DNA from 4 places in the Pseudomonas sp. FW507-12TSA genome. Region 3 is predicted to be linked to each of the others. Evidence: predicted binding sites of a transcription regulator. Region 3 holds the regulator's gene; each other region holds the start of a gene.

Region 1 (7,808 bases), on a different contig from region 3:
GCCGATCGAATGGGATGAGGCCTTCGCCCTGGTGGCCGAGCGCCTGGCGGATATCCAGCAGCGCCATGGCAAGGATGCGGTGGCCACCTACCAGGGCAATCCCAGCGTGCATAACTATGGGCTGATGACCCATAGCAACTACTTCCTCGGCCAGCTCAAGAGCCGCAACCGTTTCTCCGCCACTTCGGTGGACCAGTTGCCCCAGCACCTGGCCAGCTACTTGATGTATGGCCACGGCCTGCTGTTGCCGATTCCCGATATCGATCACACCGACTTCATGCTGATTCTCGGCGGCAATCCCCTGGCTTCCAATGGCAGCATCATGACCGTGCCCGACGTGGAGAAGCGCCTGAAGGCGATCCAGGCCCGGGGCGGCAAGGTGGTGGTGATCGATCCACGGCGCAGCGAGACGGCGGCGATGGCCGACCAGCATCTGTTCATTCGCCCCGGGGGCGACGTGGCCTTGCTGTTCGGCCTGCTGAACAGCATTTTCTTGGACGGCCCGATGCGCGACAGTCATCTGCAGGTGGATGGATTGGCGCAGGTGCGGGAGGCGATTTCCCCTTTCACCCCGGAGGCCATGAGCCCGTTGTGCGCGATCCCGGCGCCGCAGATCCGCCAGTTGGCCAGGGAGTTCGCCAGTGCCGACAGGGCGGTCTGCTATGGACGCATGGGCGTCTCGACCCAGGCCTTCGGCACGCTGTGCCATTGGTTGCTGCAATTGCTCAACCTGGTCACCGGCAACCTCGACCGGGTGGGCGGCGCGCTGTGTACCGAGCCGGCACTGGACCTGGTGGCGGCGACCTCGGGCGGTCACTTCAATGCCTGGCAGAGCCGGGTATCCGGACTTCCCGAATACGGCGGCGAGCTGCCGGTATCAGCCTTGGCCGAAGAGATGCTCACCGAGGGCGAGGGACAGGTCCGGGCCCTGGTCACGGTGGCGGGCAACCCGGTGCTGTCCACGCCCAATGGCCGACGCCTGGAGCAGGCCCTGGACGGCCTGGAGTTCATGGTCAGCATCGATCTGTACATCAACGAAACCACCCGTTATGCGGACCTGATCCTGCCGTCCACTTCGGCGCTGGAGAATGACCACTACGACACCACGTTCAACATGTTCGCGGTGCGTAACGTCAGTCGTTTCAACCGGGCGATATTGCCCAAGCCCGAGGGGGCTTTGCACGATTGGGAAATCTTCGTCGGCCTGGCCAAGGCGTTCGCCGCGAGAACCGGCAACAGCCTCAAGCCGACCATGGCTCCGGCGCAGATGATCGACCTGGGGTTGCGTGCCGGACCTTATGGCGACGGTGCGCCGCTCAAGCTATCCCTGGCCACCCTGGACCTGCATCCCCACGGCATCGACCTGGGGCCATTGCAGCCGAACCTGGCGCAACGCCTGAAGACCGAGAACCGACGGATCCAGGCAGCGCCAGCGGCGATCATGGCAGACCTGCAACGTTTTGCCGCACAGCCTGTACCGCAGGTGGATGAGCTGCTGCTGATCGGGCGGCGGCATGTGCGCAGCAACAATTCCTGGATGCACAATTATCATCGCCTAGTCAAAGGCAAGCCGCGCCATCAATTGCTGATGCATCCGCAAGACTTGACCCAGCGTGGCTTGCGCGATGGCCAGCGAGTACGCATCAGTTCCCGGGTTGGCACGGTGGAGGTCGAGGTACTGGCCAGCGCCGATATGATGCCGGGAGTCGTGAGCCTGCCCCACGGCTGGGGGCACGCCCGCCCGGGTGTGCAGATGGAGATCGCCAGCGGACAACCAGGCTGCAGCGCCAATGACTTGACCGATGAGCGCCATCTGGATGCATTGTCGGGGAATGCGGCGCTCAATGGCGTGCCGGTCAAGGTAGTGGCGGCCTGAGATGTCTGTCGGAGAGGCCAAGCAGCGCGCTCAGGATTCCGTTACAATGCGCCACCGTGCCGACAACAGAGTCGGAAAGTTCAGCCGAGGTGTTCCATGGATATCATCGAAACTATTAAAGAGCAGATTGCCAACAACACCATTCTGCTTTACATGAAAGGCTCGCCGAATGCCCCACAGTGTGGCTTCTCCGCGAAAGCCGCGCAGGCCGTGATGGGTTGTGGCGAGAAGTTCGCTTACGTGGACATCCTGCAGAACCCGGAAATTCGCGCCAACCTGCCCAAGTACGCCAACTGGCCAACCTTCCCGCAACTGTGGGTCGATGGTGAGCTGGTCGGTGGCAGCGACATCATGGCGGAGATGTTCGCCAACGGTGAGCTGCAGACCCTGATCAAGGCCGCTGCCGAGAAAGCAGCCGCAGCCAAGACTGAAGCCTGATCCAGGTTGCCTTGCAGGAGCGAGAGCACTCGCTCCTGCGCATTGCGTGAATATATCCACGTAATGCAAAAAGCCCCGCTTCTGGAAAGAAGCGGGGCTTTTTATTGTCGGGAGTATTACGAGTTAAGTTACTCGTCACCCATTTGCGATTGCAGATAGTTCTCGATACCAACTTTATCGATCAGGCCTAGTTGAGTTTCCAGCCAGTCGATATGTTCTTCTTCGGATTCGAGAATATCTTCCAGCAGTTCACGGCTGCCGAAGTCGCCGGCCGATTCACAGTGGGCGATCGCTGCCTTGAGGTCGGCATGGCCGGTACGCTCGATGCGCAGGTCGCACTCGAGCATTTCCTTGGTGTGTTCGCCGATGTGCAGCTTGCCCAGGTCCTGGACGTTGGGCAGGCCTTCGAGGAAGAGGATGCGCTTGATCAGCTTGTCCGCATGCTTCATCTCGTCGATGGACTCGTGGTACTCGTGCTTGCCCAGCTTGTTCAGGCCCCAATCTTCATACATGCGGGCATGCAGGAAGTACTGATTGATCGCGACCAGTTCATTGGCAAGGATTTTATTGAGATGCTGGATGACTGTAATGTCGCCTTTCATGATGGGGTCCTGCCCTTTAATTAGTTGAACATGGGCAGAGTCTGAGCCGCATATAGATTACTGTCAAACCTAAGTTATTGAATAATATATAAAAATTAATCGGAATAAGAATGTTTGTGTTCCGCGTTTTGCACCTAAGCAATTGAATTGCAGGCACAAAAAAACCGGACACTAGGTCCGGTTCTTGAATCTGGGTATTTAAATCAGGCGATGCTGAATTCCACAGGATAGGGAATCGCTGCTTGGGCGGTCTGCAATTCGGTCAGCGTCTCGCGGACTACCTGCTTGGCCAGGCAAGCACATTTGCCACATTGGCTGGCAACGCCGGTCGCCTGGCGCACTTCACGGTAGCTGCAGCAACCTTCGTAGATCGCTTCGCGGATTTGGCCGTCGGTGACACCGGTGCAGAGGCAGACATACATAAGATGAGAACCGTCGCTGGTTAGGGCTCAATTGCGATGGATCTTAATGTTAACGAGAATGATTGTCAAAGTGGTTTCGACAGCATTTCCTGCGATTTTCCGTCGGGGTGACGAATGGCTTTTGCTCCCGTTAATGACAGATAAGCGGTATTTTTCGCCTTGTGGGCCAGCTTGGGAAAAAACCACTAAGGACAGCTTAAAAACGCCGTGTATGATGCTCGGTTCATGCGAAGCGGGGGCAGGACATGCAGCTGTCGTATCAAAATGACAGACTCCAGGCCGGTCCCCTTCTTCCATCAGTACGTCCACACCAGGAGATATCCAATGAGCGTTCTCGTAGGCAAACAAGCCCCTGACTTCACCGTCCCGGCCGTTCTCGGCAATGGCGAAATCGTCGACAGCTTCACCCTGTCCTCGGCCATCAAAGGCAAATACGGCCTGGTGTTCTTCTACCCGCTGGACTTCACCTTCGTCTGCCCGTCCGAGCTGATCGCTCTGGACCACCGCATGGCTGACTTCAAGGCACGCAACGTGGAAGTGATCGCCGTGTCGATCGACTCGCACTTCACCCACAACGCCTGGCGTAACACCCCGATCAATGCCGGCGGCATCGGTCAGGTTCAATACATCATGGCTGCCGACATGAAGCACGAAATCGCCAAGGCCTACGACGTAGAGTCCGAAGGCGGCGTGGCTTTCCGTGGTGCCTTCCTGATCGACGACAAGGGCGTGGTTCGCTCGCAGATCGTCAACGACCTGCCACTGGGCCGTAACATGGAAGAGCTGATCCGTCTGGTCGATGCCCTGCAATTCCACGAAGAGCACGGCGAAGTCTGCCCTGCCAACTGGAAAAAAGGCGACAAAGGCATGACCGCTTCGCCAGAAGGCGTTGCTGCCTACCTGACCGAGAACGCCGGCAAGCTGTAAGGCCTGGCATCTCGCATAAAAAAACCGGCCTCAGGGCCGGTTTTTTTATGCAGCGGATCTTCAGTCGTCGAAGTCCTGCCAGCCGCCCATTTCCTTCCAGCGGTTGACAATGCCGCAAAACAGCTCGGCGGTCTTCTCGGTGTCGTAGCGCGCCGAGTGTGCCTCGCGACCGTCGAAGTCGATGTCTGCGCTCTGGCAGGCCTTGGCCAGTACCGTCTGACCGTACGCCAGGCCCGCCAGGGTGGCGGTGTCGAAGCTGGAGAACGGATGGAACGGGTTGCGCTTCATGTCCAGGCGCGCCACGGCGGCGTTGAGGAAGCCCAGGTCGAAGCTGCTGTTATGGCCGACCAGGATCGCGCGCTTGCAACCGTTGGCCTTCAAGGCCTTGCGCACCCCGCGGAAGATATCCGTGAGGGCGGTCTCTTCGCTGACGGCCATGCGCAGGGGGTGATCGAGCTTGATCCCGGTGAACTCCAGGGCCGCCGGCTCGATGTTCGCTCCCTCGAAAGGCTCGACCCGGAAGAAGTAGGTGTGCTCGGGGAACACGAAGCCTTTTTCGTCCATGCCGATGGTAGTGGCGGCGATTTCCAGCAGGGCGTCGGTGGCGCAGTTGAAGCCGCCGGTCTCTACGTCGACGACAACTGGCAGGTAGCCGCGAAAGCGTGCGGCCATGGGGTGGCGAGGGCCACCGCTGCCTTCTTGTTCATCGTCGAAATGTTCGTCACTCACGAGTGATCCTCCAGCAGGCGCCAGCGCAGTTTTTCCCCGGCGCGCAGCGGAATGACAGTCAGCTCGCCGAACGGCAGGCTGGCGGGGGCGGTCCATTCTTCACGAACCAGGGTGATACGGTCGGTGTTGGCCGGCAGGCCATAGAAGCGTGGGCCATTGAGGCTGGCGAAGGCTTCCAGCTTGTCCAGCGCATTGCGTTGTTCAAAGGCCTCGGCGTACAACTCGATGGCGGCAAACGCGGTATAGCAGCCGGCACAACCGCAGGCGGCTTCCTTGGCATGCTGGGCGTGAGGCGCGGAGTCGGTGCCGAGGAAGAACTTCTCGCTACCGCTGGTAGCAGCATCCAGCAGGGCGTGCTGGTGGACGTTGCGCTTGAGGATCGGCAGGCAATAGAAGTGCGGGCGAATCCCGCCTACCAGCATGTGGTTGCGGTTATAGAGCAGGTGATGCGCGGTGATGGTGGCGCCGACGTTGGCCGGGGCTTCCTTGACGAACTGCACTGCATCGGCGGTGGTGATGTGTTCGAACACCACCTTCAGTGTCGGGAAGCGTTCGACCACGCGCCGCATGTGTTCGTCGATGAAGATCTTCTCGCGGTCGAAGACATCGATGTCGCCGTGGGTCACTTCACCGTGGACCAGCAGCGGCAGGCCGACTTCGGCCATGGCTTCGAGTACCGGGAAGATCTTGTCGATGCTGGTCACCCCCGAGTCCGAGTTGGTGGTCGCGCCGGCCGGATACAGCTTGGCGGCGTGCACGAAGCCGCTGGCCTTGGCTTCGCGGATCTCGTCCGGCTGGGTACGGTCGGTGAGGTAGAGCACCATCAGCGGCTCGAAGCGGCTGCCGGCCGGGCGCGCGGCGAGGATGCGCTGGCGATAGGCGTCGGCTTGTGCGGCATTGCGCACTGGAGGCACCAGGTTGGGCATGATGATCGCGCGGCCAAAGGTGCGCGCGACATCTGCGACTGTATTGGGCAACACGGCACCATCGCGAAGATGGATATGCCAGTCGTCGGGACGCAATAGGGTCAGGCGGTCGGACATGGGAGGTTCCAGGCGGGTAAAACTAGGGGGGAATGCTACCGGAAAAGACTCTTGCAGGCACTCGCTATCAAGTTTTGCTCAGAGCGACCGATAGCCCGATGGTATGGCGTATTCACGCCTGTCGATTTTTCTGTTGTACACGTCAGTGGAGCCTCCCGTGCGCCAGCGTTATCTAGCCTTGCTCAGTGTGTTTGCCAGCCTGCCCGCGATGGCTCTCACTTTCCAGACTCGCCTGGAGAGCATTGAGTGGACGGTCGAAGGCGACAAGTTCGAATGCCGCTTGATCCAGCCGGTGACCGATTTCGGTTCTGGTGAATTCGTGCGCCGGGCCGGCGAACAAGCGATCTTCCGCCTCAAGAGTTTCAACCCGATGCAGGCCGGTGGCTCGGCGACCCTGCTCGCGGCTGCCGCGCCTTGGCAGCCCGGCCGTGGCGACATCAGCCTCGGGGCGGTCAAGGCGGGCACCGATGGCGTGTTGTTCAACAGCAACCAGATGCAGGCTGGCCGCCTGATCATCGGCTTGCTGGAAGGGCGCAGCCCGGTGGTCCGTCACTACTCCCGCGAAGGCGGCGTGTCCGAGGTTCGCCTGCTACCGGTGAAGTTCAGCAAGGCCTATGGCGACTATCAGACCTGCATGACCAAGTTGCTGCCGATGAACTACGACCAGATCAAGCAGGCCGAGATCGGTTTCCCTGGAGGTGGTATCGAACTCGATGCCCGGGCCAAGGCCAAGCTGCAGGTCATGGTGGACTTCATCAAGGCCGACCCGACGGTCAATCACATTGAGCTCGATGGCCACTCGGACAACAGCGGCAATCGCCTGACCAACCGTGACCTGTCGCGGCGCCGGGCCCTGGCGGTGATGGAGTTCTTCAAGGCCAATGGCCTGGCCGAAAACCAGATCGTCGTGCGTTTCCATGGTGAACGCTATCCATTGGCACCCAATACCAATGCCGCCAACCGGGCCAAGAATCGTCGGGTCAACGTGCATCTGGAACGGGTCGCCCCCGCCGAGAAACCTGCCCCGGCGCCCCAGGCGGCCTCCGAGGCGGGGGCTGCGGCCACTTCCTGACCCGGTTTTCATCGTCGCCCGCCTGACATATTTTGTCGCCTGGGCGTCATAAGCTGTCGCCCCTCTGTAAATTATCCGCATTGACCGGTAGACTCGACGGCTTTCCGTACAACCCCGTGGAGTGATGGCATGGCGGACGTTAAGAAGGTCGTTCTCGCGTATTCGGGCGGCCTGGACACTTCGGTGATCCTCAAGTGGCTGCAGGATACCTACAACTGTGAAGTAGTGACTTTCACTGCTGACCTGGGCCAGGGCGAGGAGGTCGAACCGGCCCGCGCCAAGGCACAAGCCATGGGTGTCAAAGAGATCTATATCGACGATCTGCGCGAAGAATTCGTGCGTGACTTCGTCTTCCCGATGTTCCGCGCCAATACCGTCTATGAAGGCGAGTACCTGCTGGGTACCTCCATCGCCCGTCCGCTGATCGCCAAGCGCCTGATCGAGATCGCCAACGAGACCGGCGCCGACGCCATCTCCCACGGCGCTACCGGCAAGGGCAACGACCAGGTGCGTTTCGAACTCGGCGCCTATGCCTTGAAGCCCGGCGTGAAGGTGATCGCCCCTTGGCGCGAATGGGACCTGCTGTCCCGCGAGAAGCTGATGGACTACGCCGAGAAGCACGCCATCCCGATCGAGCGCCATGGCAAGAAGAAGTCCCCGTATTCCATGGACGCCAACCTGCTGCACATCTCCTATGAA
Region 2 (7,808 bases), on a different contig from region 3:
CCTGCGACGCCTGGGCGTGGATACCCTGGACCTCTACTACCAGCACCGGGTCGACCCACAGGTGCCGATCGAGGAAACCGTCGGCGCCATGGCCGAACTGGTCAAGGCCGGCAAGGTGCGCTACCTGGGCTTGAGCGAAGCCTCGGCGGCGACCCTGGAACGGGCGCACAAGGTCCACCCCATCAGCGCCCTGCAAAGCGAATACTCATTGTGGAGCCGCGACCCCGAGGAAAACGGCTGCCTTGCCACCTGCCAGCGCCTGGGCATCGCTTTCGTTCCCTACAGCCCGCTGGGCCGGGGGTTTCTCACCGGCGCCCTGAAGAGCCCGGACGACTTCGCCGCCGATGATTACCGGCGTTTCAACCCGCGTTTCCAGGGAGAGAACTTCCAGCGCAACCTGCGCCTGGTGGAACAGGTGCAGCAGCTGGCAATACAGAAGGAGGTCAGCGCTGGGCAACTGGCCCTGGCCTGGGTCCTGGCCCAGGGCGAATACCTGATACCCATCCCCGGCACCAAGCAGCGGCGCTATCTGGAGGAGAACGTAGCGGCCCTGGACGTGCGCCTGAGCGCCGATGACCTGGCGCCGCTGGACCGCATCTTCAGCTCGCAAGCCACCGCCGGCACTCGCTACAGCGAAGAGGTGCTGGCCCTGCTGGACCGCTGAAACGACAAGGCCGGGGTCGCTGGAAAGCGCCCCGGCCCTTTTGCGAAACCCGGCTCAGGCCTTGGCGGAGGTGGCGCCGTCTTTGTTGGGTACCGTGGTGCCGTTGCCCTTGCCGTAGTTCTGCAGGCTCTGCAGGACGTAGATGGCCTTCTTGTACTCGGGAATCAGGTAGTTGGCGTACTTGTTGCCCTTGAGGTTGTTGTTCTGGATATCGTCGATCTTCATCGCGAAGTATTCCAGGGCGTTGAAAGGCTCCTCGGGGTTTTTCGGGATGCCGAAACGGTCGAACTTGTCACCGGCATTGAGCAGGTTCAGCGCAGTGACATCGGAGATCAGGCCGTTGTTCTTGAGGAAAGTGCTCATGCCACCCAAGGACTTGATGGTGACATTCGTCGGATCGAAGCCCTTGATCTGCTTGTGCAGCTTCAACTGATCCATCTTGCGCACGTCGAGCACGGTAGCGTTCTGCCCCACCATGGTCAGGATCTGGCGCACCTTGGCGCTCTGCGGGGCTTTCTTGACGTCGCCGCCTCCCTGCAACAGGCCTGCCTTGCTGCTCCAGCCGCCAACGTATCCGATTGCCATACTGCAACTCCTGTAGTCCGGCTTGTCGATTCCCCTGTCCTGCCATCATGGAACCTTCGTAAAGCTCCGGGCAGACCTCTGAAACAGGTCGCAAGCCATGGTGAAACATCTGAATGGGGGCAAGTATCAACGCCGAAACAATTCGCGCCAACGAATTATTTCGGAAATTTACATTTTTTATACATTTCCGACAAATTCGCCAAAAGCCCCTGATTTAAAGGGCCTGGCCTCTATTCAAGGCTACTCTCGGAGCATTTTTGCGGTCCTTGCCGGTTACCGCTCCCCACGTCGCTGGCACTTAGGCAAACTCCTTGCAAACAAAATCGATTTTTCTGGACGAACGTCCTAAAGAGCGCATGTCCAGCGCCGATACCTTCTTAATGCCCTGCATAAGGCGCAGCTCTCCCAAAGAATAAGAAACGCTCGGTAAGGACAGGTCCCATGCCCGCTTTGCGCACGATTCAAGCCCGCTACACGCTCTTTCTGGTCCTGTTCATAGCCGTGATGCTGGTACTCACGGTGTTGGGTATCGGCCAGCTGGTGGCCCCCAAGTTGCGTCATACCGAAGAACAGGTCGCCCTGGACCGCATCGCCGAAGTGGCGCAACGCATCCAGGGTGAACTGAACAAGGTCCAGGCACAGCAACGCAGCATTACCCAGACCGTCGCCCTGCTCGACAGCGACAGCATCGACCGGGTCTTGCCGGGACTGGTGGACCAGTATGGAGAGCAGAAGGTCTTCGGCGGTGGCATCTGGCCCCTGCCCGGCCAGCGCACTCCAGGGCGCGCCAAGCACAGTACCTTCTGGCACCGCGATGCCTCGGGCCAGCTCAAGGTCAATACCTTCTGGAACAGCGACGCGGCGCCCAACTACTACGACCAGCCCTGGTACAAGGGCGGCATGCGGACCGCCCCGGGCCAATGCGCCTGGGCCGCCGCCTACAAGGACGATGCCAGCGCCGAACCGCGTACCAACTGCGCCATGGCCATCAGCCAAGACGGCGTGCCCTATGGCGTGGCCACCATCGACGTGACCCTGGGCTTCTTCAATGACCTGGTGGCCGCCCAGGAAAAGACCCTGGGCGCGCAGATGCTGATCGTCGAGGCCGACGGCAAGATCATCAGCAACAGTTCGCGGATCAATGGCCCCATCGTCCTGAAGAACATCGCCGAACTGGCCAGCAGCTCGGCCTTCGTCGCCCAGGTGCAGCAGGCCCTGGGCAATCGCGGCAGCGGCCTGCAGCGCCTGGAGTTCGACAACGCCGGGGAACCGAGCACCTTCTTCATGCAGCCTATCGAGGGCACCCCCTGGTTCCTCGCCAGCTCCCTGCCCAACCGCCTGATCACCGCCCAGCGCGACGACGTGCTGAGCACCCTGGGCCTGCTGCAACTGCCCATGGTGATCCTGCTGGTGCTGCTGCAGGTCTATGCCATCGGCCAGCTGGTGCAGCGCATGAAGGCCCTCAAGGCCAACATCGACACCCTGGCCACCGGCGACGCCGACCTGACCCGGCGCATCACCATCCGCGCCGAGGATGAGCTGGGAGCCATCGGCCACTCGGTCAATCGATTCATCATCTATCTGCAGGACATGATCGGCGAGGTGACCCAGGCCACCGAGGCCATGGCCGGCAGCCTGCAACAACTGCAACGCACCAGCGAGCAAAGCGGACAGATCCTCGCCCGGCACGCCTCGGAAACCGACCAGACCGTCACCGCCATCACCCAGATGAGCTCCACCGCCGACAGCGTGGCGGCCAATGCCGCCGAAACCGCGGCATTCACCCAGCGCGCCAACGAGCATGCCGAGCGTTCGCGAGTGGTGGTGGGCGAAGCGTCCGGCAGCGTGATCGCCCTGATCGACGAAGTGGCCAGCGCCACCCACAAGGTCGAGGCCATGCAGCAAGATGCCCAGCGCATCACCGAGATCCTCGGGGTGATCGGCGCCATCGCCGGACAGACCAACCTGCTGGCGCTCAACGCCGCCATCGAGGCGGCCCGGGCCGGGGAGCAGGGTCGCGGCTTTGCCGTGGTGGCCGACGAAGTACGCGCCTTGGCCGCCCGTACCCAGGCCAGTACCTCGGAAATCAACGAGATGCTCACTCGCCTGACTCAGGGGGTCAGCTCCTCGGTCAGCGCCATGGAAAACACCCAGGCCAGCTGCCAGTCGGCGGCCGATGCCACTGCCCGGGTCAACTCGGGCCTGGATGAAATGGCCGGTTCGGTCAGCCAGATCAACAGCCTGAGCACCCAGATCGCCACCGCCGCCGAGCAACAGAGCGCGGTCACCGAGGAAATCAACCGCAGCATGGTGAGCATCCGACATATGGTCGAGGAACTGCTGCAAAGCGGCCAGGCCAGTGAACACAACACCCAGAGCCTGGTCCAGGCCAACCAGCGGGTCAGTGCCCTGATGGGTCGCTTCAAAGTCCGCTGAATGGTCGAGCGCACTCCCGCCCCAGCGCGGGAGTGCGACTATATTTGCAGCTCCGGCCACAAGGAGGTGCATGCATCATGGGCCAGCACCAGCCCCACCTGACGGGCGAATACATCAGCCAGCAGCGGTACATCGCCGCCAGCATCGATACGGTCTACTACTACCTTTCCCAACCCGACCGCTGGCACGAATGGCATCCCGGGTCCCTGCGTGCCGATACCGGCCTGGGCGGCTCGCTGCCGGCCGGCCACAGGTTCAGCGAAACCATCAACCTGCTGGGCTTGCAGGTGCACCTGAGCTGCCGGGTCCTGTACGCAGTGCTGCCCAGGGAGTTCAAGATAGTGTTCAGCTCCGCGCCCCTGGATGGCATCGTCCACTACCAGTTGCGCAAACAGGGCGACGGCACCCTGCTCAAGCACAGCCTGCAATACTCCACCGACCTCAATCTCGGCGGCTTGCGCTCGCGCATGGAGCGTTGTTGCGAGCAGGCCCTGGACAACCTCAAGCGCCTCCTCGAAGCAGCGCCTGGCTGATCTAGCGCCTGGGCCCGGATACCGCCGACGGTCGGGCCCAACACCCCATCAGCCACGCTGACAAATCTGTAACCTGAACCTCAGTTGGCTGACAGCCAGCGCCGATTAGTCTCTGCCTGAACCTGAATCCCAGGACTGACAGGACTCACTCGGCATGCTTGGCAATCCAACACGACGCAGCTTGATCAAGGGCATGGGCATCGTCGGCGCACTGGCCGGCAGCGGCCTCTGGCACTCCCCCGCCTGGCCCCGGGCCAACCCTGGCCTGCCCCAGGAAATACGCGGTCGACAGTTCGACCTGCACATCGGCCAGACGCCGGTGAACTTCAGCGGTACCCCGCGCACCGCGATGACCATCAATGGCGGCCTGCCCGGCCCGCTGCTGCGCTGGCGCGAAGGCGATACAGTGAGCATCCGCGTGAGCAACCGCCTGGAGGAAGACACCTCGATCCACTGGCACGGCATCCTCCTGCCGGCCAACATGGACGGCGTGCCCGGCCTGAGTTTCGCCGGCATCGCCCCGGGCAGCGTCTACGAGTACCGCTTCCAGGTCCGCCAGCACGGCACCTATTGGTACCACAGCCATTCCGGGCTGCAGGAGCAGGCCGGGGTCTATGGCCCGCTGGTGATCGATCCCCGGGAGCCGGAGTCGTTCCAGTACGATCGCGAGCATGTGCTGCTGCTCAGCGACTGGAGCGACCTTGCACCACAGCGCCTGATGCAGATCCTGAAAAAGCAGTCCGGCTACTTCAATTACCACAAGCGCACCTTGGGCGATTTCATCGACGATGCCGGCCGCGATGGCTGGGCCGCGACCCTGGCTGATCGCAAGATGTGGGCCGAAATGAACATGAGCCCCACCGACCTGGCCGACATCAGCGCCGCCAGCTACAGCTACCTGCTCAACGGCCAGACCCCGGGCAGCAACTGGACCGGGCTGTTCAAGCCCGGCGAACGGCTGCGCCTGCGGCTGATCAACGCCTCGGCCATGAGCTACTTCGATGTGCGCATCCCGGGATTGCAGATGACGGTGGTCGCCGCCGACGGCCAGCAGGTGCGCCCGGTCAGCGTCGACGAGTTGCGCATCGCCGTGGCCGAGACCTACGACGTGCTGGTGGAACCCGGCCGCGAGCCGGCCTACACCGTCTTCGCCCAGTCCATGGATCGTACCGGCTATGCCCGTGGCACCCTGGCGGTGAGCCACGGCCTGGGCGCCCTCGTACCGCCCCTGGATCCGCGTCCACTGCTGAGCATGGCCGACATGGGCATGAGCCACGGCGCCATGGCGCCCGCGGGCATGGGGGACAGGCCGGGGATGGGGCACGAGCCGATGGCCGCCATGGACCATGGCGACATGCAGGGCATGGACCACAGCCAGGCCAGCGAGATGGCGCCAATGCAACGCCACCCGCCGTCGGAGCACGGCAATCCGCTGGTGGACATGCAGACCATGAACCCGACGCCAAAACTCGCCGACCCGGGCCTCGGCCTGCGCGATAACGGCCGCAGGGTGCTGACCTACGCCGACTTGCGCAGCACCTTCGAGGATCCCGACGGCCGCGAGCCCAGCCGCACCATCGAGCTGCACCTGACCGGACACATGGAGAAGTTCGCCTGGTCCTTCGATGGCATCAAGTTCAGCGACGCCCAACCCTTGCGCCTGGCTTATGGCGAGCGGGTGCGGATCGTCCTGGTCAACGACACCATGATGACCCACCCCATCCACCTGCACGGCGTATGGAGCGACCTGGAGGACGAACAGGGACGCTTCCAGGTGCGCAAGCACACCATCGACATGCCCCCCGGCACCCGCCGCAGTTATCGGGTCACCGCCGATGCCCTGGGCCGCTGGGCCTATCACTGCCACCTGCTGTACCACATGGAGATGGGCATGTTCCGCGAAGTACGCATCGACCAGGAAGGAAGTCCGTCATGAAGCACCAGCCTGCTGCGCCGTTGCCCGGCTTGCTGCTCGGCCTGGGCCTGGTGGCCAGCGCCGCCAATGCCACGCCCGACCCTGTCGGCATGGACCACCGGAGCATGCCCGGCATGGCGCCCGGCGCGATGTCCACCATGGATCACGGCGCCCACGGCCTGGCCCCTACCCCAGCCTGGGAACGCAGCCGGACGCCGATCCCGACGCCTACCGAAGCCGATCGACGCGCAGCCTTTCCCGAGGTGTCAGGCCATGGTGTCCATGACCAGGCGATCAATTCGCTCTGGCTGATCAACCAGCTGGAATACCAGGATGCCGACCGCGGCAGTACCCTGGCCTGGGAAATGAATGCCTGGATCGGTGGCGATATCGAGCGCTTGTGGCTGCGCAGCGAAGGCGAACGCAACGACGGTCGCAGCGAGAAAATCGAGCTCGAGGCGCTCTGGGGCCATGCCATCGGCCCTTGGTGGGACCTGGTCGGCGGTGTGCGCCAGGATTTCAAACCCGCCTCGCCCCAGACCTGGGCCGCCATCGGCCTGCAGGGCATGGCCTTGTACAACTTCGAAAGCCAGGTCACCGCCTACCTCGGCGAAGGCGGCCAGACGGCCCTGCGCCTCAAGGGCGACTATGACATGTTGCTGAGCAACCGCTTGATCCTGCAGCCCACGGTGGAGGTCAACCTCTATGGCCGCAACGATCCGGAACGGCGCCTGGGATCGGGCCTGGCGCAAACCGAAGTCGGGCTGCGCCTGCGCTATGAACTGGATCGCCAGTTCGCCCCCTACCTGGGCGTGACCTGGAACCGCAGCTACGGCAGCAGTGCCGATTACGCCCGTGCCGAAGGCGACAAACCCAGCGAGGCACGCCTGGTACTGGGTGTCCGCCTGTGGTTCTGACCCCGGGTGCCCGCCTGTGTCTTGTATAACCTTGATACACAAGCCTCGCTCCTGGCGCTGTAAAAAACGCAAAATGCACGGCGATTCGCGCAGCCCCCAGGGCGCCATCTTCGATCCACACGAGACTCACGATGAAATCCACCCTGCGTCTGGCGGCCCTGTCCGCCCTGTTGTTCGCTTCCCTGGCCCAGGCCGCCGCCCCCATCGACATCGATGTGCACCGCGACGCCAATTGCGGCTGCTGCAAAAAGTGGATCGAACACTTGCAAGCCAATGGTTTCAAGGTCCATGACCATGTCGAGAACGACATGAGCAGCCTCAAGCAGCGCCTGGGCGTGGCCCCGCGCCTGGCCTCTTGCCATACCGCGGTGCTCGACGGCAAGTTCGTCGAGGGCCATGTACCGGCCGAGCAGGTCCTGGCCTTGCGCAAGCGCGATGACCTGCTGGGCATCGCCGCCCCCGGCATGCCCATGGGATCGCCGGGCATGGAAATGGACGGCATGGGCGCCGACGCCTACCAGGTCATCGGCCTGACCAAGGAAGGTCGGGACGTGGTGGTCGCGGACTACCCGGCCCGTTGATCGGCGTCTACTTCGGCTTGTTCCTGGCGGCCTTCGGCGCCGCCACCCTGCTACCGCTGCAGTCCGAAGCACTGCTGGCAGGCCTGCTGCTCAACGGCCAATGGTCGGTGCCGGGCCTGTGGCTGGTGGCGACCCTGGGCAATGTCCTCGGCTCGTTGGTCAACTGGTGGCTGGGGC
Region 3 (7,808 bases):
AGAACCAGGCCAAGGCGCGCCGCGCCGAAGTGGCCCAGGAGGCCGAGTTCTACGGCTCCATGGACGGTGCCAGCAAGTTCGTCCGCGGTGATGCCATCGCCGGCTTGCTGATCTTGTTCATCAACCTGATCGGCGGTATGGCGGTCGGTATCTTCCAGCACGACATGACCTTTGCCGACGCTGGCCGGGTCTATGCCTTGCTGACCATCGGTGACGGTTTGGTGGCGCAGCTGCCCTCGCTGCTGTTGTCCACCGCGGCGGCGATCATGGTCACCCGTGCCTCGGGCTCCGAGGACATGGGCAAGCAGATCAACCGGCAGATGTTCGCCTCGCCCAAGGCCCTGGCGGTGGCCGCCGGGCTGATGGCGGTCATGGGCGTGGTGCCGGGCATGCCCCATGTGTCTTTCCTCAGCCTGGCCCTGGTGGCCGGCGGTGCGGCGTACCTGCTCTGGCGCCAGCAGAACCAGGCCAAGGTCCGCGCCGAGGAAGAGCTCCAGCGCCAGCAGGATCTGCTGCCCTCGCCGGCACGGGCCCTGGAGACCAAGGAACTGGGCTGGGACGACGTGACCCCGATCGACATGATCGGCCTGGAAGTGGGTTATCGCTTGATTCCCCTGGTGGACCGCAACCAGGGCGGGCAACTGCTCGCGCGGATCAAGGGGGTGCGCAAGAAGCTGTCCCAGGACTTGGGTTTCCTGATGCCCACCGTGCATATCCGTGACAACCTCGACCTGGCCCCCAGCGCCTATCGCCTGACGCTGATGGGCGTGATCCTGGCCGAGGCCGAGATCTATCCGGATCGCGAATTGGCGATCAACCCGGGGCAGGTCTACGGCACCCTCAATGGTATCGCCGCCCGGGATCCAGCCTTCGGCCTGGAGGCGGTGTGGATCGAGATCAGCCAGCGGCCCCAGGCCCAGTCCCTGGGCTACACCGTGGTCGACGCCAGTACCGTGGTCGCCACTCACTTGAACCAGATTCTGTACAAGCACTCCAGCGAACTGATCGGCCACGAAGAGGTCCAGCAACTGATGCAGGTGCTGGCCAAGAGTTCGCCGAAGCTGGCTGAAGAGCTGGTGCCGGGCGTGCTCTCGCTCTCGCAGTTGCTCAAGGTGCTGCAAGCCTTGTTGGCCGAACAGGTGCCGGTGCGTGATATCCGCAGCATTGCCGAGGCTATCGCCAACAATGCCGCTAAGAGTCAAGATACTGCCGCTTTGGTTGCTGCGGTGCGCGTCGGATTGTCTCGCGCCATCGTCCAAAGCATTGTAGGTACTGAGTCCGAGCTGCCTGTGATCACCTTGGAGCCAAGGTTGGAACAGATTTTGCTCAGCAGTTTGCAGAAGGCAGGACAAGGCCAGGAAGAAGGCGTTCTGCTCGAGCCAAGCATGGCAGAGAAGCTGCAGCGTTCGCTGATCGAAGCGGCGCAGCGTCAAGAGATGCAAGGTCAACCGGTGATTCTGTTGGTAGCGGGTCCGGTCCGCGCCATGCTCTCGCGGTTCGGTCGTCTGGCCGTCCCGGGTTTGCATGTGCTGGCGTACCAGGAAATTCCCGACAACAAGCAAGTGACCATCGTTGCGACAGTAGGGCCCAACGGCTGAGGTAGTGGGTTATGCAAGTTAAGCGTTTTTTCGCCGCCGATATGCGTCAGGCCATGAAACTGGTTCGTGATGAGTTGGGGGCCGAGGCTGCCATCATCGGCAACCGCCGGATCGCCGGTGGCGTCGAGCTGACGGCGGCCCTGGATTACAAGTTATCGGCCTTGTCGCCACGGATTCCGAACATGGAGCTCGAAGACGAGCTGCGCAAGACCCAGTCGCGGATCGTTACCGCCCAGGCCGAGCTGAGCCTGCGGGGCGAAGGCGACACTGCCTCGATCAGCAATCGCCAGTTGTTCGCCGGCCTGCCGTTGACGGCAGCCGAGCCCTTGATCGAGCCAACCCTGACCGAGCGCCCGCGCCCGGCTCCGGCCCCAGTCGCGCCGGCGGTGGACAACCGTGCCCTGGACTCCATGCGCTCCGAGCTCAACGGCTTGCGCGAGCTGCTGGAAGTACAGCTCGGTTCCCTGGCCTGGAGCCAGTTGCAGGGCAGTCGTCCCGAACAGGCCAACCTCTGGCGCCGCCTGCAGCGCATCGGCTTGTCCGGCCCCCTGGCTCGCGACCTGCTGGCCCTGATCACCGATATCGACGAGCCACGCCAGGCCTGGCGCATGCTCCTGGCGCACCTGGCGCGAATGATCCTGACGCCGGAAGTCGAGCCCCTGGAAGAGGGCGGGGTGATTGCCATGGTCGGCCCTGCCGGCATGGGCAAGACCACCACCCTGGCCAAGCTGGCGGCTCGCTACGTGCTCAAGTACGGCGCGCAGAACATTGCGCTGGTGAGCATGGACAGCTACCGCATCGGTGCCCAGGAGCAGCTCAAGACCCTGGGGCGGATCCTCAATGTCTCGGTGACCCATGTCGATCCTGGCCAGTCCCTGGCCCAGGCCCTGGAGCCGCTGCTGCGCAAGCGCGTGGTGCTGATCGATACCGCCGGCCTGCAGGCCAGCGATCCGGCGTTGCGCATGCAGCTTGAAAGCCTGGCCGGTCGCGGGATCCGCGCGAAGAATTACCTGGTGCTGGCCACCACCAGCCAGAAGCAGGTGCTGACCGCCGCCTACCACAGCTACAAGCGCTGTGGGCTGGCCGGCTGCATCCTGACTAAACTGGATGAAACAGCCAGCCTTGGCGAGGTGTTGAGCCTGGCCATCAGTCATGAATTGCCGGTTGCCTATCTGACCGATGGCCCGCGGATTCCTGACGACCTGCACCTGCCGCGTCGGCACCAACTGGTGAGCCGCGCCGTGAGCGTGCAGATGCAGGAAGAACCCAGCGAAGAAGCCATGGCCGATATGTTCGCTGACCTGTACCACAACCCGGCCAAGCGGGTCGGCTGAGGTACTCATGAATAGATTGCAGTGTATCTACATCGATGGTCTGCCAGGCATTGTTCTCACGGTGAACACGCAGCCAGTTATGTGGCCCCGTCTAAGTAAGACAAGGTAAAGAAAGAACATGGGCAGCATGCATCCCGTACAGGTGATCGCGGTGACCGGCGGCAAAGGTGGCGTCGGCAAGACTAATGTGTCAGTGAACTTGTCCCTGGCTCTGGCTGAGCTCGGTCGACGGGTCTTGCTGCTGGATGCCGACCTGGGATTGGCCAATGTCGATGTCCTCTTGGGCCTGACCCCCAAACGCACCCTGGCCGATGTCATCGAAGGGCGCTGCGAGCTGCGCGACGTGCTGCTCCAGGGGCCGGGTGGCATCCGCATCGTTCCGGCCGCCTCGGGCACCCAGAGCATGGTGCACCTGAGCCCCGCCCAGCATGCCGGCCTGATCCAGGCCTTCAGCGACATCGGCGACAACCTCGATGTGCTGGTGATCGACACCGCTGCGGGTATTGGTGACTCGGTAGTCAGTTTTGTCCGCGCGGCCCAGGAAGTGCTGCTGGTGGTCTGCGACGAACCCACTTCGATCACCGACGCCTACGCGCTGATCAAGCTGCTCAACCGCGACTACGGCATGAACCGCTTCCGGGTCCTGGCCAACATGGCCCAGAGTCCCCAGGAAGGGCGCAACCTGTTTGCAAAGTTGACCAAGGTCACTGATCGCTTCCTGGACGTGGCCTTACAATATGTCGGCGCAGTTCCCTACGACGAAAGCGTGCGCAAGGCCGTGCAAAAGCAGCGTGCGGTCTATGAAGCCTTTCCTCGCTCGAAGTGTGCATTGGCGTTCAAGGCCATCGCACAGAAAGTCGATACCTGGCCGTTGCCGGCGAACCCACGCGGGCACCTGGAATTCTTTGTCGAGCGGCTAGTGCATCAAACAGCGGGACCGGTGCTATGACTGCCAGTGGCTACAACCTCTACAAGAAGTCGGCGCGTGACAGCCAATACGAACTGATCGAGCGCTATGCGCCCCTGGTCAAGCGTATCGCCTATCACTTGCTGGCGCGGTTGCCGGCCAGTGTCCAGGTAGAGGACCTGATCCAGGCCGGGATGATCGGTTTGCTCGAAGTATCGACCAAGTACGACGCGAGCAAGGGCGCGAGTTTCGAGACTTACGCGGGTATCCGTATCCGTGGCGCGATGCTCGACGAGGTTCGTAAAGGCGACTGGGCACCGCGTTCGGTGCACCGTAATACGCGCATGGTCAGTGATGCCATTCGCGCAATTGAAGCTAAAACCGGTCGTGACGCTAAAGATCACGAGGTTGCGGCCGAACTTCAATTGAGTCTCGACGATTATTACGGGATTTTGAACGACACCCTGGGCAGCCGGCTGTTCAGTTTCGACGACCTGTTGCAGGACGGCGAACATGAAGGGCTGCACGAGGATGGCGCCAGTGCTCATCTCGAGCCGTCACGGGACCTGGAGGATGAACGCTTCCAGGCCGCGTTGGCGGATGCGATTGCCAATTTGCCGGAGCGCGAGCGACTGGTGTTGGCGCTGTACTACGACGAAGAGCTGAACCTCAAGGAAATCGGTGAGGTCCTGGGGGTCAGCGAATCGCGGGTCAGCCAGTTACACAGCCAGTGCGCGGCCCGCTTGCGGGGGCGTTTGGGGGAGTGGCGAGCGCGCTGACAGGCAGTGTGGGGACACTGCGCCCAAGACCGGTCAGGCCTTGCGCCTTGCCGGTTTTGCAGTATGTGCTCCATGCAGTCGTTGCGTGTTATGCCGGATTGATTGAATGGCGCGTCCAGGAACTGGATGCGTTTAAGACTGCTTGGAGGTCGAATTGGACAAGAACATGAAAATCCTCATCGTTGATGATTTCTCAACGATGCGGCGGATCATAAAAAACCTGTTGCGTGATCTGGGTTTCACCAACACGGTCGAGGCCGACGATGGCACTACCGCCATTCCGGTACTCAACAGCGGGAGCATCGACTTTCTGGTAACGGACTGGAACATGCCGGGCATGACCGGTATCGATCTGCTGCGCCACGTGCGCGCCGATGAAAAGCTCAAGCACCTGCCGGTATTGATGGTGACTGCCGAAGCCAAGCGCGAGCAGATCATCGAAGCCGCCCAGGCCGGCGTTAACGGCTATGTCGTCAAACCATTCACGGCCCAGGCGCTGAAAGAGAAGATCGAGAAGATCTTCGAACGCATCGGTTGAGATGCGTAGCCATTGCGCCACGGGGGAGCTATGGAGCATAACGAATCTTCACTGGGCGACTTTGAGTCGACCCTGAAAAAACATGCGCTGGAACTGGTCGAGAGTCTGGAGAAGGGCAGGTTCGGCGAAGCCGTGCAACTGATCCATGAGCTCAATCAGACCCGTGACCGCGGCCTGTACCAGGAAGTGGGCAAGCTCACCCGCGAGCTGCATAGCGCGATCGTCAATTTCCAGATTGACCCGCATATGCCGCAAGCCGAGGAAGTTTCACAGATCACGGATGCCACCGAGCGCCTGTCCTATGTGGTCCGGCTGACGGAAGCCGCAGCCAACCGCACCATGGACCTGGTGGAGAGCAGCACCCCGCTGGTCAACGGCCTGAGCGCTGAAGCCCAGGCCTTGAGCGTGGACTGGGGCCGCTTCATGCGGCGCGAGGTCGGTGCCGAGGAGTTTCGCGAACTGGCGCGGCGGGTCGACGGTTTTCTGACTCGTAGCGAGCAGGAGACCCGTACCATCTCCGGCCACCTCAACGACATTCTGCTGGCGCAGGATTACCAGGACCTCACCGGCCAGGTGATCAAGCGCGTGACCCAGTTGGTCACGGAAGTCGAAAGCAATCTGCTCAAACTCGTCTTGATGGCCAGCCAGGTCGATCGTTTCGCTGGTATCGAACATGACCGCGCATCGATCCTGGCGGAAAAAGATCCGCAAAAACATCTCGCCAAGGGTGAAGGTCCGCAGATTCATGCCGATAAACGGGAAGACGTCATGTCCGGTCAGGACGATGTTGACGATTTGCTTTCCAGCCTTGGATTCTAGGAGCACCCATTAATGAGCTTCGGCGCCGATGAAGAGATCCTTCAGGATTTCCTGGTTGAGGCCGGCGAGATTCTAGAGCAACTGTCCGAACAATTGGTCGAGCTGGAAAGCCGGCCAGATGATGCGGATCTGCTCAACGCAATTTTTCGCGGTTTTCACACTGTTAAAGGGGGCGCCGGCTTCCTCCAGCTCAATGAGCTGGTGGAGTGCTGCCATATCGCCGAGAACGTTTTCGACATCCTGCGCAAGGGTGAGAGACGAGTCGACTCGGAACTGATGGACGTGGTGCTCGAGGCTCTGGACACGGTGAACAGCATGTTCGGCCAGGTCCGCGAGCGTACCGAGATCACTCATGCGACACCTGAATTGCTATCCGCCCTGGCGCGCCTGGCCGAACCGGCCGGTGCGCAGCCCGCTCCTGCCCCCGTGGAAGAGGTGGTCGAGGCCGTGGCGGAACCCGAGCCCGAGCCGCAAGCGCCGGCGGGCGATATTACCGACAACGAATTCGAACTGTTGCTCGACTCGCTGAGCGCCGCCAAGGCCGATGCCGATGCCGCGCCCGCCGCCGTATCTGCCGCCGAGGGTGAGCCTGCCGGCGACGAGATCACCGACGCCGAGTTCGAGTCCCTGCTGGACCAGTTGCACGGCAAGGGCCAGTTCGCCCCCGATGCGCTCGCTCCCGCCGCGGCCGATGCCGAGGGTGGCGCCGCTGCCGGCGGCGATGAGATCACCGACGACGAGTTCGAAGCACTGCTGGACCAGTTGCATGGCAAGGGCAATTTCGCCGTTGACGCACTGGAATCGGCGGTAGCTGCCGCACCTGCCGCCGCTGCGCCAGATGCAGCTGCGGCTGGCAGCGACCTGATCACCGATCACGAATTCGAATCCCTGCTCGATGAGCTGCACGGCAAGGGCAAGTTCTCCGACACGCCAGGCACTGCCCAGCCAGCGGCCACGGTCGCTGCGGCTCCTGCCGTGGCGGCACCGGCGGCTGCCAGTGCCGCGGTGGCCAAGCCTGCGGCAGCCAAGCCGGCCGCCGCTGCCAAGCCTGAGGCCAAGGTCGAGGCGCCAAAACCCGCCGCGGCTCCTGCTCCGGCCCGCGCGCCAGCCGCAGCAGCCGAGAAGCCGGCCAGCGAAGCGGAAACCACGGTGCGCGTGGACACTGCGCGCCTGGATGAAATCATGAACATGGTGGGCGAGCTGGTACTGGTGCGTAACCGCCTGGTGCGCCTGGGGCTCAACAGCGGCGACGAAGCCATGTCCAAGGCGGTGTCGAACCTCGATGTGGTCACCGCCGACTTGCAGACCGCGGTGATGAAGACCCGCATGCAGCCGATCAAGAAGGTCTTCGGGCGCTTCCCGCGCCTGGTTCGCGACCTGGCCCGGCAGCTCAAGAAAGAGATCAACCTGGAGCTGGTGGGGGAAGAAACCGACCTCGACAAGAACCTGGTGGAGGCCCTGGCCGACCCGTTGGTGCACTTGGTGCGCAACGCGGTGGACCACGGTATCGAATCTCCGGAAGAACGCGAGGAATCGGGCAAGTCGCGCCAGGGCAAGGTGGTGTTGGCCGCCGAGCAGGAAGGCGACCACATCCTGTTGTCGATCTCCGATGACGGCAAGGGCATGGATCCCAATGTCCTGCGCGCCATCGCGGTCAAGCGCGGGGTGATGGACAAGGACGCCGCCGATCGCCTGAGCGATACCGAGTGCTACAACCTGATCTTCGCCCCCGGGTTCTCCACCAAGACCGAGATCTCCGATGTCTCCGGTCGCGGTGTGGGCATGGACGTGGTCAAAACCAAGATTTCCCAGCTCAATGGCTCGATCAACATC
Region 4 (7,808 bases), on a different contig from region 3:
TGGTCTGCATGGCCAAGCCGCTGGCTCATACCCCTGGCAGCTCCATGCACATCCATCAGAGCCTGGTGGAGATTGGTAGCGGGCGTAACGTTTTCAGTGACGAGTCTGGGCAGCCCACGGCACTGTTCCACCACTTCATCGGTGGCTTGCAGGCCGGGATGGCGGATTTCACGGCACTGTTCGCGCCCAATGTGAACTCCTACCAGCGCCTGTGCCATCCCTACGCTTCGCCGAACAATGCCTGCTGGTCCCACGACAATCGCGCCGCGGGGCTGCGAATTCCCGCCAGTTCGCCGGTGGCGCGGCGGGTCGAGAACCGCTTGCCGGGGGCGGATGCCAACCCTTACCTGGCCATTGCCGCCAGCCTGGCAGCAGGTTTGCATGGTATCGAGAACGAGCTGGCGCCAACGGCTGCCATCCAGGGGGAATTCGAAGTACCGGATAACCTGTCCCTGCCTTGTACCTTGCATGCGGCGCTGGAGCGCCTCAAGCGCAGCCAGTTGGCCAGGGAACTGTTCGGCAGCGAGTTCATCGAAGGCTACATCGCTTCGAAAACCATGGAGTTGACCAGCTTCTTCGATGAAATCACTCCCTGGGAACGGCGTGTACTAGCGGCCCAGGCTTAACCAACGTCGCTGGCCGGGCCCTCGTCCCGAGGGTCCGGAACCTCATTCAAGGAGCCGCCCGGAACGCCGATGCGCCAGATCTGGAAATCTTTTCGCGCGCTGTATTTCGCCTCGCTGATGATGTTGATCGGCTCGGGCCTGCTCAGTACCTACCTGGCCTTGCGCCTGGCGGCCGACCATGTCGACGGCCTGTGGGTCGGGGCGCTCATGGCGGCCAACTACTTCGGCCTGGTCTTGGGGGGCAAGCTGGGGCACCGGCTGATCGCCAGGGTCGGGCATATCCGGGCCTATGCCACCTGTGCCGGCATCGTCGGCGCGGCGGTGCTCGGCCATGGGCTGGTGAACTGGCTGCCAGCCTGGCTGGTGCTGCGGATGATCGTCGGCCTGGGGATGATGTGCCAGTACATGGTCATCGAAAGCTGGCTCAATGAGCAGGCCGATGCCAAGCAGCGTGGCGTGGTCTTCAGCGGTTACATGATCGCGTCCTACCTGGGGCTGGTCCTGGGGCAACTGATCCTGGTCCTGCATCCGGCCCTGGGGCTGGAGCTGCTGATGCTGGTGGCGCTGTGCTTCGCGCTGTGCCTGGTGCCGGTGGCGATGACCCGGCGCATCCACCCGGCGCCCCTGCGTCCGGCGCCGATGGAGCCGCGCTTCTTCATCAAGCGGGTACCGCAGTCCCTGAGCACGGTACTTGGCTCGGGGCTGATCGTCGGTTCGTTCTACGGCCTGGCGCCGCTCTATGCCTCGCAACAGGGCTTGAGCACCGAGCAGGTAGGCCTGTTCATGGGGAGCTGCATCTTTGCCGGCCTGGTCGTGCAGTGGCCCCTGGGCTGGCTGTCCGATCGCTTCGACCGGGCCTTGCTGATTCGCTGCTTCGCCCTGTTCCTGGCGGTGATGGCCTTGCCGTTGGCGATCTTGCCCACGGTGCCTTTGGAAGTGTTGTTCATCCTGGGTTTTTTCTGTTCGCTGATGCAGTTCTGTCTCTATCCGCTGGCCGTGGCGTTTTCCAACGACCACGTGGAGGGCGATCGACGGGTGTCGCTGACGGCGATGCTGCTGGTTACCTATGGCGTGGGAGCGAGCATCGGGCCGTTGGCGGCCGGCGTGCTGATGAAGCTGTTCGGCAGCCAGATGCTCTATGCCTTCTTCTGTTTCTTTGCCGTGGTACTGGTCTGGCGGATCCGGCCTAAGGCCGTGACCAACCTGCACCAGGTCGACGATGCGCCGCTGCATCACGTGGCGATGCCGGACAGCATGTCCAGTTCGCCGCTGGTGGCGGCCCTCGACCCGCGGGTGGACGAGCAGGTGGTGCAGGATCAGATGCAGGTCGCTCCTGCGACGGATACCGTGCCGCCCACGTCGCCTGAATCCGGGGCAGGCGACGAGGAGCCCGTTGGCGAAGCGCGTGATGGCGAGCCGCTGGGCGAAGCCAGGCCTTAGCGCTCGAGATGAAAAAAAACGGGCAGTTGCCGCAAGGCACTGCCCGTTTTTCATGGATCCTCGGCGATCACATATCGTCTTTGTCGAAGCGCCGTGCTTCGCGCTGCAACTGATAGACGAAGCGCTCAACCTGGCGCTGCACCAGGCCGCTCATGTTGTGGAAGCGTACGCCGGCGAAAGTGGTGTCGATCCTTTCTTCGTAGTGCAGGTAACGCAGTTCCACCGGTGCGGTCATGCTGCCGAAGGGCAGGGCGGCGATGAAGCGCTCATAGACCTGGCCCAGTTGCAGGCGGGCGGAGATCTCGCCGTCGAAGCGCAGCTTGCAGCCGGTGGCGGAGATGTCCAGCAGCTTGCCGGTCAGGGGCGACTTGAGCTTGTCGCCGCCCAGCTCGATATCCACCAGCTGTGCCAGTTTAAGGGCGGCGCGGAAGGCATTGCGGCGTTGGTGGTAGACCACTTCGTCCGGCAGGGTGGTGCGGTAGCAGCGGCCGCCACCAGACTCGTCCAGGGTCGGCAAGCCGTTGCTTTCCCAGGCGATGCGTACGCCTTCGTGGAAGCCTTCGACACGGAATGCTTCGCCGGCGAGCAAGAAGCGTTCGCCATCGCGGGGAATCATTTCGTCGAGCGCGAGCGTATTGCTCTCGCGGTCCACTTCCACCACGTAACTCTGGAAGCGCTGGCTGCGCTCATGGAAAGTGATGATCAGCGGATCGTGGCTTTCTTGCAGCAAACGCAGGTTGGAAGAGATCTCCAACGGGGTGGTTAGCACCTTGGGTGGCTGCGGAGCATCTTCCGCGTTTGATGCTGTGAACACGGTTCATCAATCTCCAGACAAAATACAACTACACGCAGGAGCTAGCATTTTGCCAGCATGTTTCGCGGCTTGGTAGCACGCGCTCATTTTTGCGGCCTAAGCCTGACTGAGTGGGCGTTGCTTCGCAAGCATCGAGGTGGAGCCGCGGGCGTCGTAGAGGGCTGGAGGTTCGCCGCCATTGAGGATCTTCAACTGGTTGGCGGTGGTGGCCTGCTGGATCTGGATCGAGCGGCCGTTGAGCTCGTTGGCGGCCTGGCATTCAGCTAGGAGCTGGACCAGCAGGTCGCCTTGCTCGAGCAATTGCGCGCCCAGGCTGGAGTGGCTGGCCAGTTGTGCAAGGCCTTCGCGATTGGCGGGCAGGCCAAGACTGTCCAGGAGCTGGGTACGGGTGCGGCCATGCTGTTCCAGCAAGACGATCAGGGCCTGTTTCTGCGCCAGGATCTCCTCCAGCAACGGCATGTCGCGGCCGTGCAGGGCGATGGATTCGGCCCGGAGCAGCTCCAGCAATTGTTGAGCTGGAGCAAGGTCATCGGTGATCAGTTGCAGTAGGTTGGTATCGTGCATGGCTGGCCTTGGGGATTAAGCGTCCAAAAGCCTGGCGCAAGCCTGTGGCTAGCGCTGGGCTTCGAAATTGAGCAGTTTGCTGGCTACACGGTTGCTGTCGACTTGGTAGCTGCCATCGGCGATAGCTTGTTTCAGTGCTGCCACCCGGGCTTTGTCGGCAACAGGCTGGTCGCGCAGCTTGTCAGTGATTCGTTGCAACTGTTGAGCCTCATTGCTGAGGTGTACCGATTCCCCGCTTTTGCTGGTCTCGGCTGTGCTTACCTGGGCTACGGGCTTGCCGGCATCACCGGTTTCCTTGCTGGCGCTGGTACGCGTACTGCCTGTCAGTGGGGAGGAGCTGTTCAAACGGCTGAAGTCGATGACCATGATGAGTAAAACCTCTGGGTATTTGGACGCTTGCCATGTTCTCGGCCATACCCTGGAAAACTTTAGGCTCAATTGTCGACAAGCCAAGGCAGGTATCTGCGACCCGTTATCGGTCACAGTTTAGGGAACGGGAGGGGCGAGCGCCAGTGATCTACATGGCCACTTCCACCTGGCCCGGCGCGGTGACGCGAGCCTTGATCACCCGTTGCGAATTCAGGTTCTTGACCCTGATCTGCTCGCTCATGCCGCCGTTGGACAAGGCTTCGCCGGGCATTCGTACATTCAAGGAGCCGCTGCGTGCAGAGATCACCACCTGATCGCCCTTGCGCACCACCTCGGCCTGCTCCAGATGAACCAGGGTGACGAGTTGATCGGCGACCATTGGTCGGACAAGTTTCTGACCAATGGCCTGGTCGACCGAGGTCAGGTAGCCCTGTCCGTTCTGGCTGATATCCCGTTCGCGTAGTACCACATCCTTTGGCTCGATGATGGACGATCGTTTGAGAGGGCGGGCGCTGGTGACCACCTCGCGGAACAACTTGACCTGCGCCGGCACGAAAACCGACCAGGGCGAGCTGCCTTCGCAGCGGACCTTGACCGTCACACGCCCCAGGGGTTGGGCCGGGCTTTCCAGGCTGGCTGTCAATTCCTTGTCGCAGGCAGGCATGTGCATCCGTGGATCCAGCTGCTTGACCTCGATCTCATAGCGTCCTTCGGTTTGACTGGTTGCCAGGTAGTCTTCTACCGTGAATTCAAGAAACCCTTGAGTGACGCCGATAAGTAGATCAGGCAGGGTGACCGAATCAGCAATGGCAGGGCCGCCAGGGTTTAAAATGCACAGCATCGCAAGGGCGCAGAGCACTCTGCGGCCAGGTGATGTCAGGCGTCGAAAAAATGTCGTTTTGGCGTTCATAACAGTTAAAAAGCAAGCGCCGTGCCGTTTAGCAATGAGCGTGCGTCGGATCTTAAAGCTTTGGGGAGTCTGGGCATGGCTGGTGTAATGGATTCGGTAAACCAGCGCACGCAATTGGTTGGGCAGAATCGCCTGGAGCTGCTGCTGTTCCGTCTGGACGGTGGGCAACTCTACGGGATCAACGTATTCAAGGTGCGCGAGGTGCTGCAATGCCCGAAGCTGACCTTGATGCCCAAATCCAGTCCTGTGGTGTGCGGTGTCGCGAATATTCGAGGGGCGACCATTCCGATCCTGGATCTGGCAATGGCCACTGGGTCTGGCGGGTTGCAGGATCAGAGCAATCCGTTCGTCATCATCACTGAGTACAACACCAAGACCCAGGGATTCCTGGTGCGCTCGGTGGAACGCATCGTCAACATGAACTGGGAAGAGATCCATCCGCCACCCAAGGGCACCGGGCGCGATCACTACCTCACGGCAGTGACCCGGGTGGATAACCAGCTGGTCGAAATCATCGATGTGGAGAAGATCCTGGCGGAAGTCGCGCCAACTTCCGAATCGATCTCGGCAGGCGTGGTGGATGTCGAGACCCAGCACAAGGCCATTTCCCTGCGGGTGCTGACCGTCGACGATTCGTCGGTGGCGCGCAAGCAGGTCACTCGCTGCCTGCAGACAGTGGGCGTGGAAGTGGTGGCGTTGAACGACGGTCGGCAGGCGCTGGACTACCTGCGCAAGCTGGTCGACGAAGGCAAGAAGCCGGAAGAGGAATTCCTCATGATGATTTCCGACATCGAGATGCCTGAAATGGACGGCTACACCCTAACGGCCGAGATACGTAACGATCCACGCATGCAAAAGCTGCACATCATCCTGCATACTTCGTTGTCAGGGGTGTTCAATCAGGCGATGGTGAAGAAGGTCGGTGCCGATGACTTCCTTGCCAAGTTCCGCCCTGATGACCTGGCTTCCCGGGTAGTCGACCGGATCAAAGCAGCAGACCACAGCTGAGGGCAGTGGCCCTTGGTGGACCTAGATCTAAGAGGCGGCAGCATTGTCTACGGGTAATTTGGATTTTGAACAGTTCCGGGTCTTCCTGGAAAAAGCCTGTGGTATTTTGCTCGGGGAAAACAAGCAATATCTGGTCTCGAGCCGTCTCAACAAACTGATGGAGCAGCAAGGTATAAAAACCTTGGGCGAGCTGGTTCAGCGGATCCAGACCCAGCCACGCGGCGGTTTGCGCGAGATGGTAGTGGATGCCATGACGACCAACGAGACCTTGTGGTTCCGCGACACCTACCCATTCGAGGTGTTGAAGAACAAAGTGCTTCCCGAGGCGATCAAGGCCAATCCCAACCAGCGCTTGCGGATCTGGTCCGCGGCTTGTTCCTCGGGACAGGAGCCTTACTCGTTGTCGATGTCCATCGACGAGTTCGAGCGTACCAACATGGGCCAGTTGAAGATGGGCGCGCAGATCGTCGCAACCGATCTGTCCGGGACCATGCTCAACAACTGCAAGACCGGTGAATACGACAGCCTGGCCATTGGTCGCGGCCTGTCAGCCGATCGTCTGCAGCGTTATTTCGACCCCAAGGGGCCGGGGCGCTGGGTGGTCAAGTCGCCGATCAAGAACCGCGTTGAGTTCCGCTCGTTCAACCTGCTGGACAGCTATGCCAGCCTGGGCAAGTTCGACATCGTGTTCTGCCGCAACGTCCTGATCTACTTCTCGGCGGAAGTGAAGAAGGACATCCTGATGCGCATCCACAGCACCCTGAAACCGGGCGGTTACCTGTTCCTGGGGGCGTCCGAGGCGCTCAACGGCTTGCCGGATCATTACCAGATGGTCCAGTGCAACCCGGGAATCATCTACCAGGCCAAGTAACCTGGATTGATCGCTATGCCAAAGGAGGCCCTCGGGCCTCCTTTTTCATGTTCGTCATTTATGCCGAGATGGCAGGGTGATTGCCGCTTTGCCGGCGCTGCGCGGAAAACCATTGCCGCTTTTCTGGCATTTGCCGCCTTGCCGTTATCGCGAGGGCCTTGATTTACGGGGTTTTCAAGGTTGGCACGCGGATTGCTAGTTTCAAATCAACGTAAAATCAGGTCACCCAAAGGTTTCCCGACATGAGCATCAGCTTCGATAAAGCGCTCGGTATTCACGAACAGGCTCTGGGCTTTCGCGCCAAGCGGGCCGAAGTATTGGCCAACAACATCTCCAACGCCGACACCCCGAACTACAAGGCTCGGGACCTGGACTTTTCCGCCGTGCTCGCCGAGCAGAGCGAAAAGATCAACAAGGGGACGTTCGGCCTGAACCTGACCAATAACCGGCATATTGAAGCGCAAGGCGTGAGCGCTGGCGACGAGTCGCTGCAATATCGCACGCCAATGCAACCTTCGATCGACCAGAACACCGTGGACGCCCAGCTCGAGCAGTCGAACTATGCGCAGAACGCGGTGGAATTCCAGGCCAGCTTCACGCTGCTCAACAGCAAATTCAAAGGGCTGGTGGCAGCCCTGCGCGGAGAGTAATCCATGTCCCTCGCCAGTGTTTTCAATATTGCCGGTAGTGGCATGAGCGCCCAGACCACCCGTCTGAACACCGTCGCCAGTAACATCGCCAACGCCGAGAGCGTGTCGTCGAGCATCGACCAGACCTACCGCGCCCGGCATCCGGTGTTCGCCACCATGTTCCAGAACGCCCAGGGCGGTGATCGTGGTTCGCTGTTCCAGAGTCAGGACGCTGCCGGGCAGGGCGTACAAGTGTTGGGCGTGGTCGAGGACCAGAGCAACCTCGAGGCGCGCTACGAGCCCAATCATCCGGCAGCCGATGCCAAGGGCTATGTCTACTACCCCAACGTCAATGTGGTGGAAGAGATGGCCGACATGATTTCCGCCAGCCGTTCGTTCCAGACCAACGCTGAAATGATGAATACCGCCAAAACCATGATGCAGAAGGTCCTGACCCTCGGTCAGTGATAAGGGGCGAATCCGATGAGCGTTACTGATACCACTACAGCGCCATCCCTCAAGGATGTGCTGGCAAATTCGTCGAAAAAGACCACGACCACCAGTGCTGATGGCCTCG

What was found. Region 3 encodes FliA, which starts transcription of late flagellar genes. Its sites were predicted from a motif close to CTAAAGTTTNNNNNNNNNNNGCCGNTAA; they were not measured.
Region 1: the regulator FliA is predicted to act here: its motif matches at 6,104-6,131, upstream of AC3WK8_RS03645 (flagellar protein MotY).
Region 2: the regulator FliA is predicted to act here: its motif matches at 1,595-1,622, upstream of AC3WK8_RS07340 (methyl-accepting chemotaxis protein).
Region 4: the regulator FliA is predicted to act here: its motif matches at 3,849-3,876, upstream of flgM (flagellar biosynthesis anti-sigma factor FlgM).

Annotation. Positions count from the first base shown of each region.
Region 1 covers NZ_JBYSWT010000002.1:315,888-323,695, forward strand. The annotation lists gene AC3WK8_RS03610 (molybdopterin oxidoreductase family protein) at 1-1,876, shown strand, start outside; gene grxD (Grx4 family monothiol glutaredoxin) at 1,973-2,314, shown strand; gene bfr (bacterioferritin) at 2,443-2,916, opposite strand; gene AC3WK8_RS03625 (bacterioferritin-associated ferredoxin) at 3,120-3,338, opposite strand; gene AC3WK8_RS03630 (peroxiredoxin) at 3,663-4,265, shown strand; gene rnt (ribonuclease T) at 4,326-4,994, opposite strand; gene pyrC (dihydroorotase) at 4,991-6,037, opposite strand; gene AC3WK8_RS03645 (flagellar protein MotY) at 6,195-7,109, shown strand; gene AC3WK8_RS03650 (argininosuccinate synthase) at 7,239-7,808, shown strand, end outside.
Region 2 covers NZ_JBYSWT010000005.1:224,377-232,184, reverse strand. The annotation lists gene AC3WK8_RS07350 (aldo/keto reductase) at 1-664, shown strand, start outside; gene AC3WK8_RS07345 (hypothetical protein) at 719-1,249, opposite strand; gene AC3WK8_RS07340 (methyl-accepting chemotaxis protein) at 1,691-3,685, shown strand; gene AC3WK8_RS07335 (SRPBCC family protein) at 3,763-4,218, shown strand; gene AC3WK8_RS07330 (copper resistance system multicopper oxidase) at 4,373-6,154, shown strand; gene AC3WK8_RS07325 (copper resistance protein B) at 6,151-7,050, shown strand; gene AC3WK8_RS07320 (DUF411 domain-containing protein) at 7,182-7,631, shown strand; gene AC3WK8_RS07315 (YqaA family protein) at 7,628-7,808, shown strand, end outside.
Region 3 covers NZ_JBYSWT010000009.1:140,377-148,184, forward strand. The annotation lists gene flhA (flagellar biosynthesis protein FlhA) at 1-1,598, shown strand, start outside; gene flhF (flagellar biosynthesis GTPase FlhF) at 1,610-2,932, shown strand; gene fleN (flagellar synthesis regulator FleN) at 3,051-3,881, shown strand; gene fliA (RNA polymerase sigma factor FliA) at 3,878-4,618, shown strand; gene AC3WK8_RS11315 (chemotaxis response regulator CheY) at 4,785-5,156, shown strand; gene AC3WK8_RS11320 (protein phosphatase CheZ) at 5,187-5,975, shown strand; gene AC3WK8_RS11325 (chemotaxis protein CheA) at 5,988-7,808, shown strand, end outside.
Region 4 covers NZ_JBYSWT010000037.1:70,421-78,228, forward strand. The annotation lists gene AC3WK8_RS27680 (glutamine synthetase family protein) at 1-626, shown strand, start outside; gene AC3WK8_RS27685 (MFS transporter) at 696-2,066, shown strand; gene AC3WK8_RS27690 (flagellar brake protein) at 2,134-2,880, opposite strand; gene AC3WK8_RS27695 (flagella synthesis protein FlgN) at 2,977-3,444, opposite strand; gene flgM (flagellar biosynthesis anti-sigma factor FlgM) at 3,493-3,810, opposite strand; gene flgA (flagellar basal body P-ring formation chaperone FlgA) at 3,962-4,723, opposite strand; gene AC3WK8_RS27710 (chemotaxis protein CheV) at 4,799-5,731, shown strand; gene cheR (protein-glutamate O-methyltransferase CheR) at 5,775-6,602, shown strand; gene flgB (flagellar basal body rod protein FlgB) at 6,845-7,252, shown strand; gene flgC (flagellar basal body rod protein FlgC) at 7,256-7,699, shown strand; gene flgD (flagellar hook assembly protein FlgD) at 7,715-7,808, shown strand, end outside.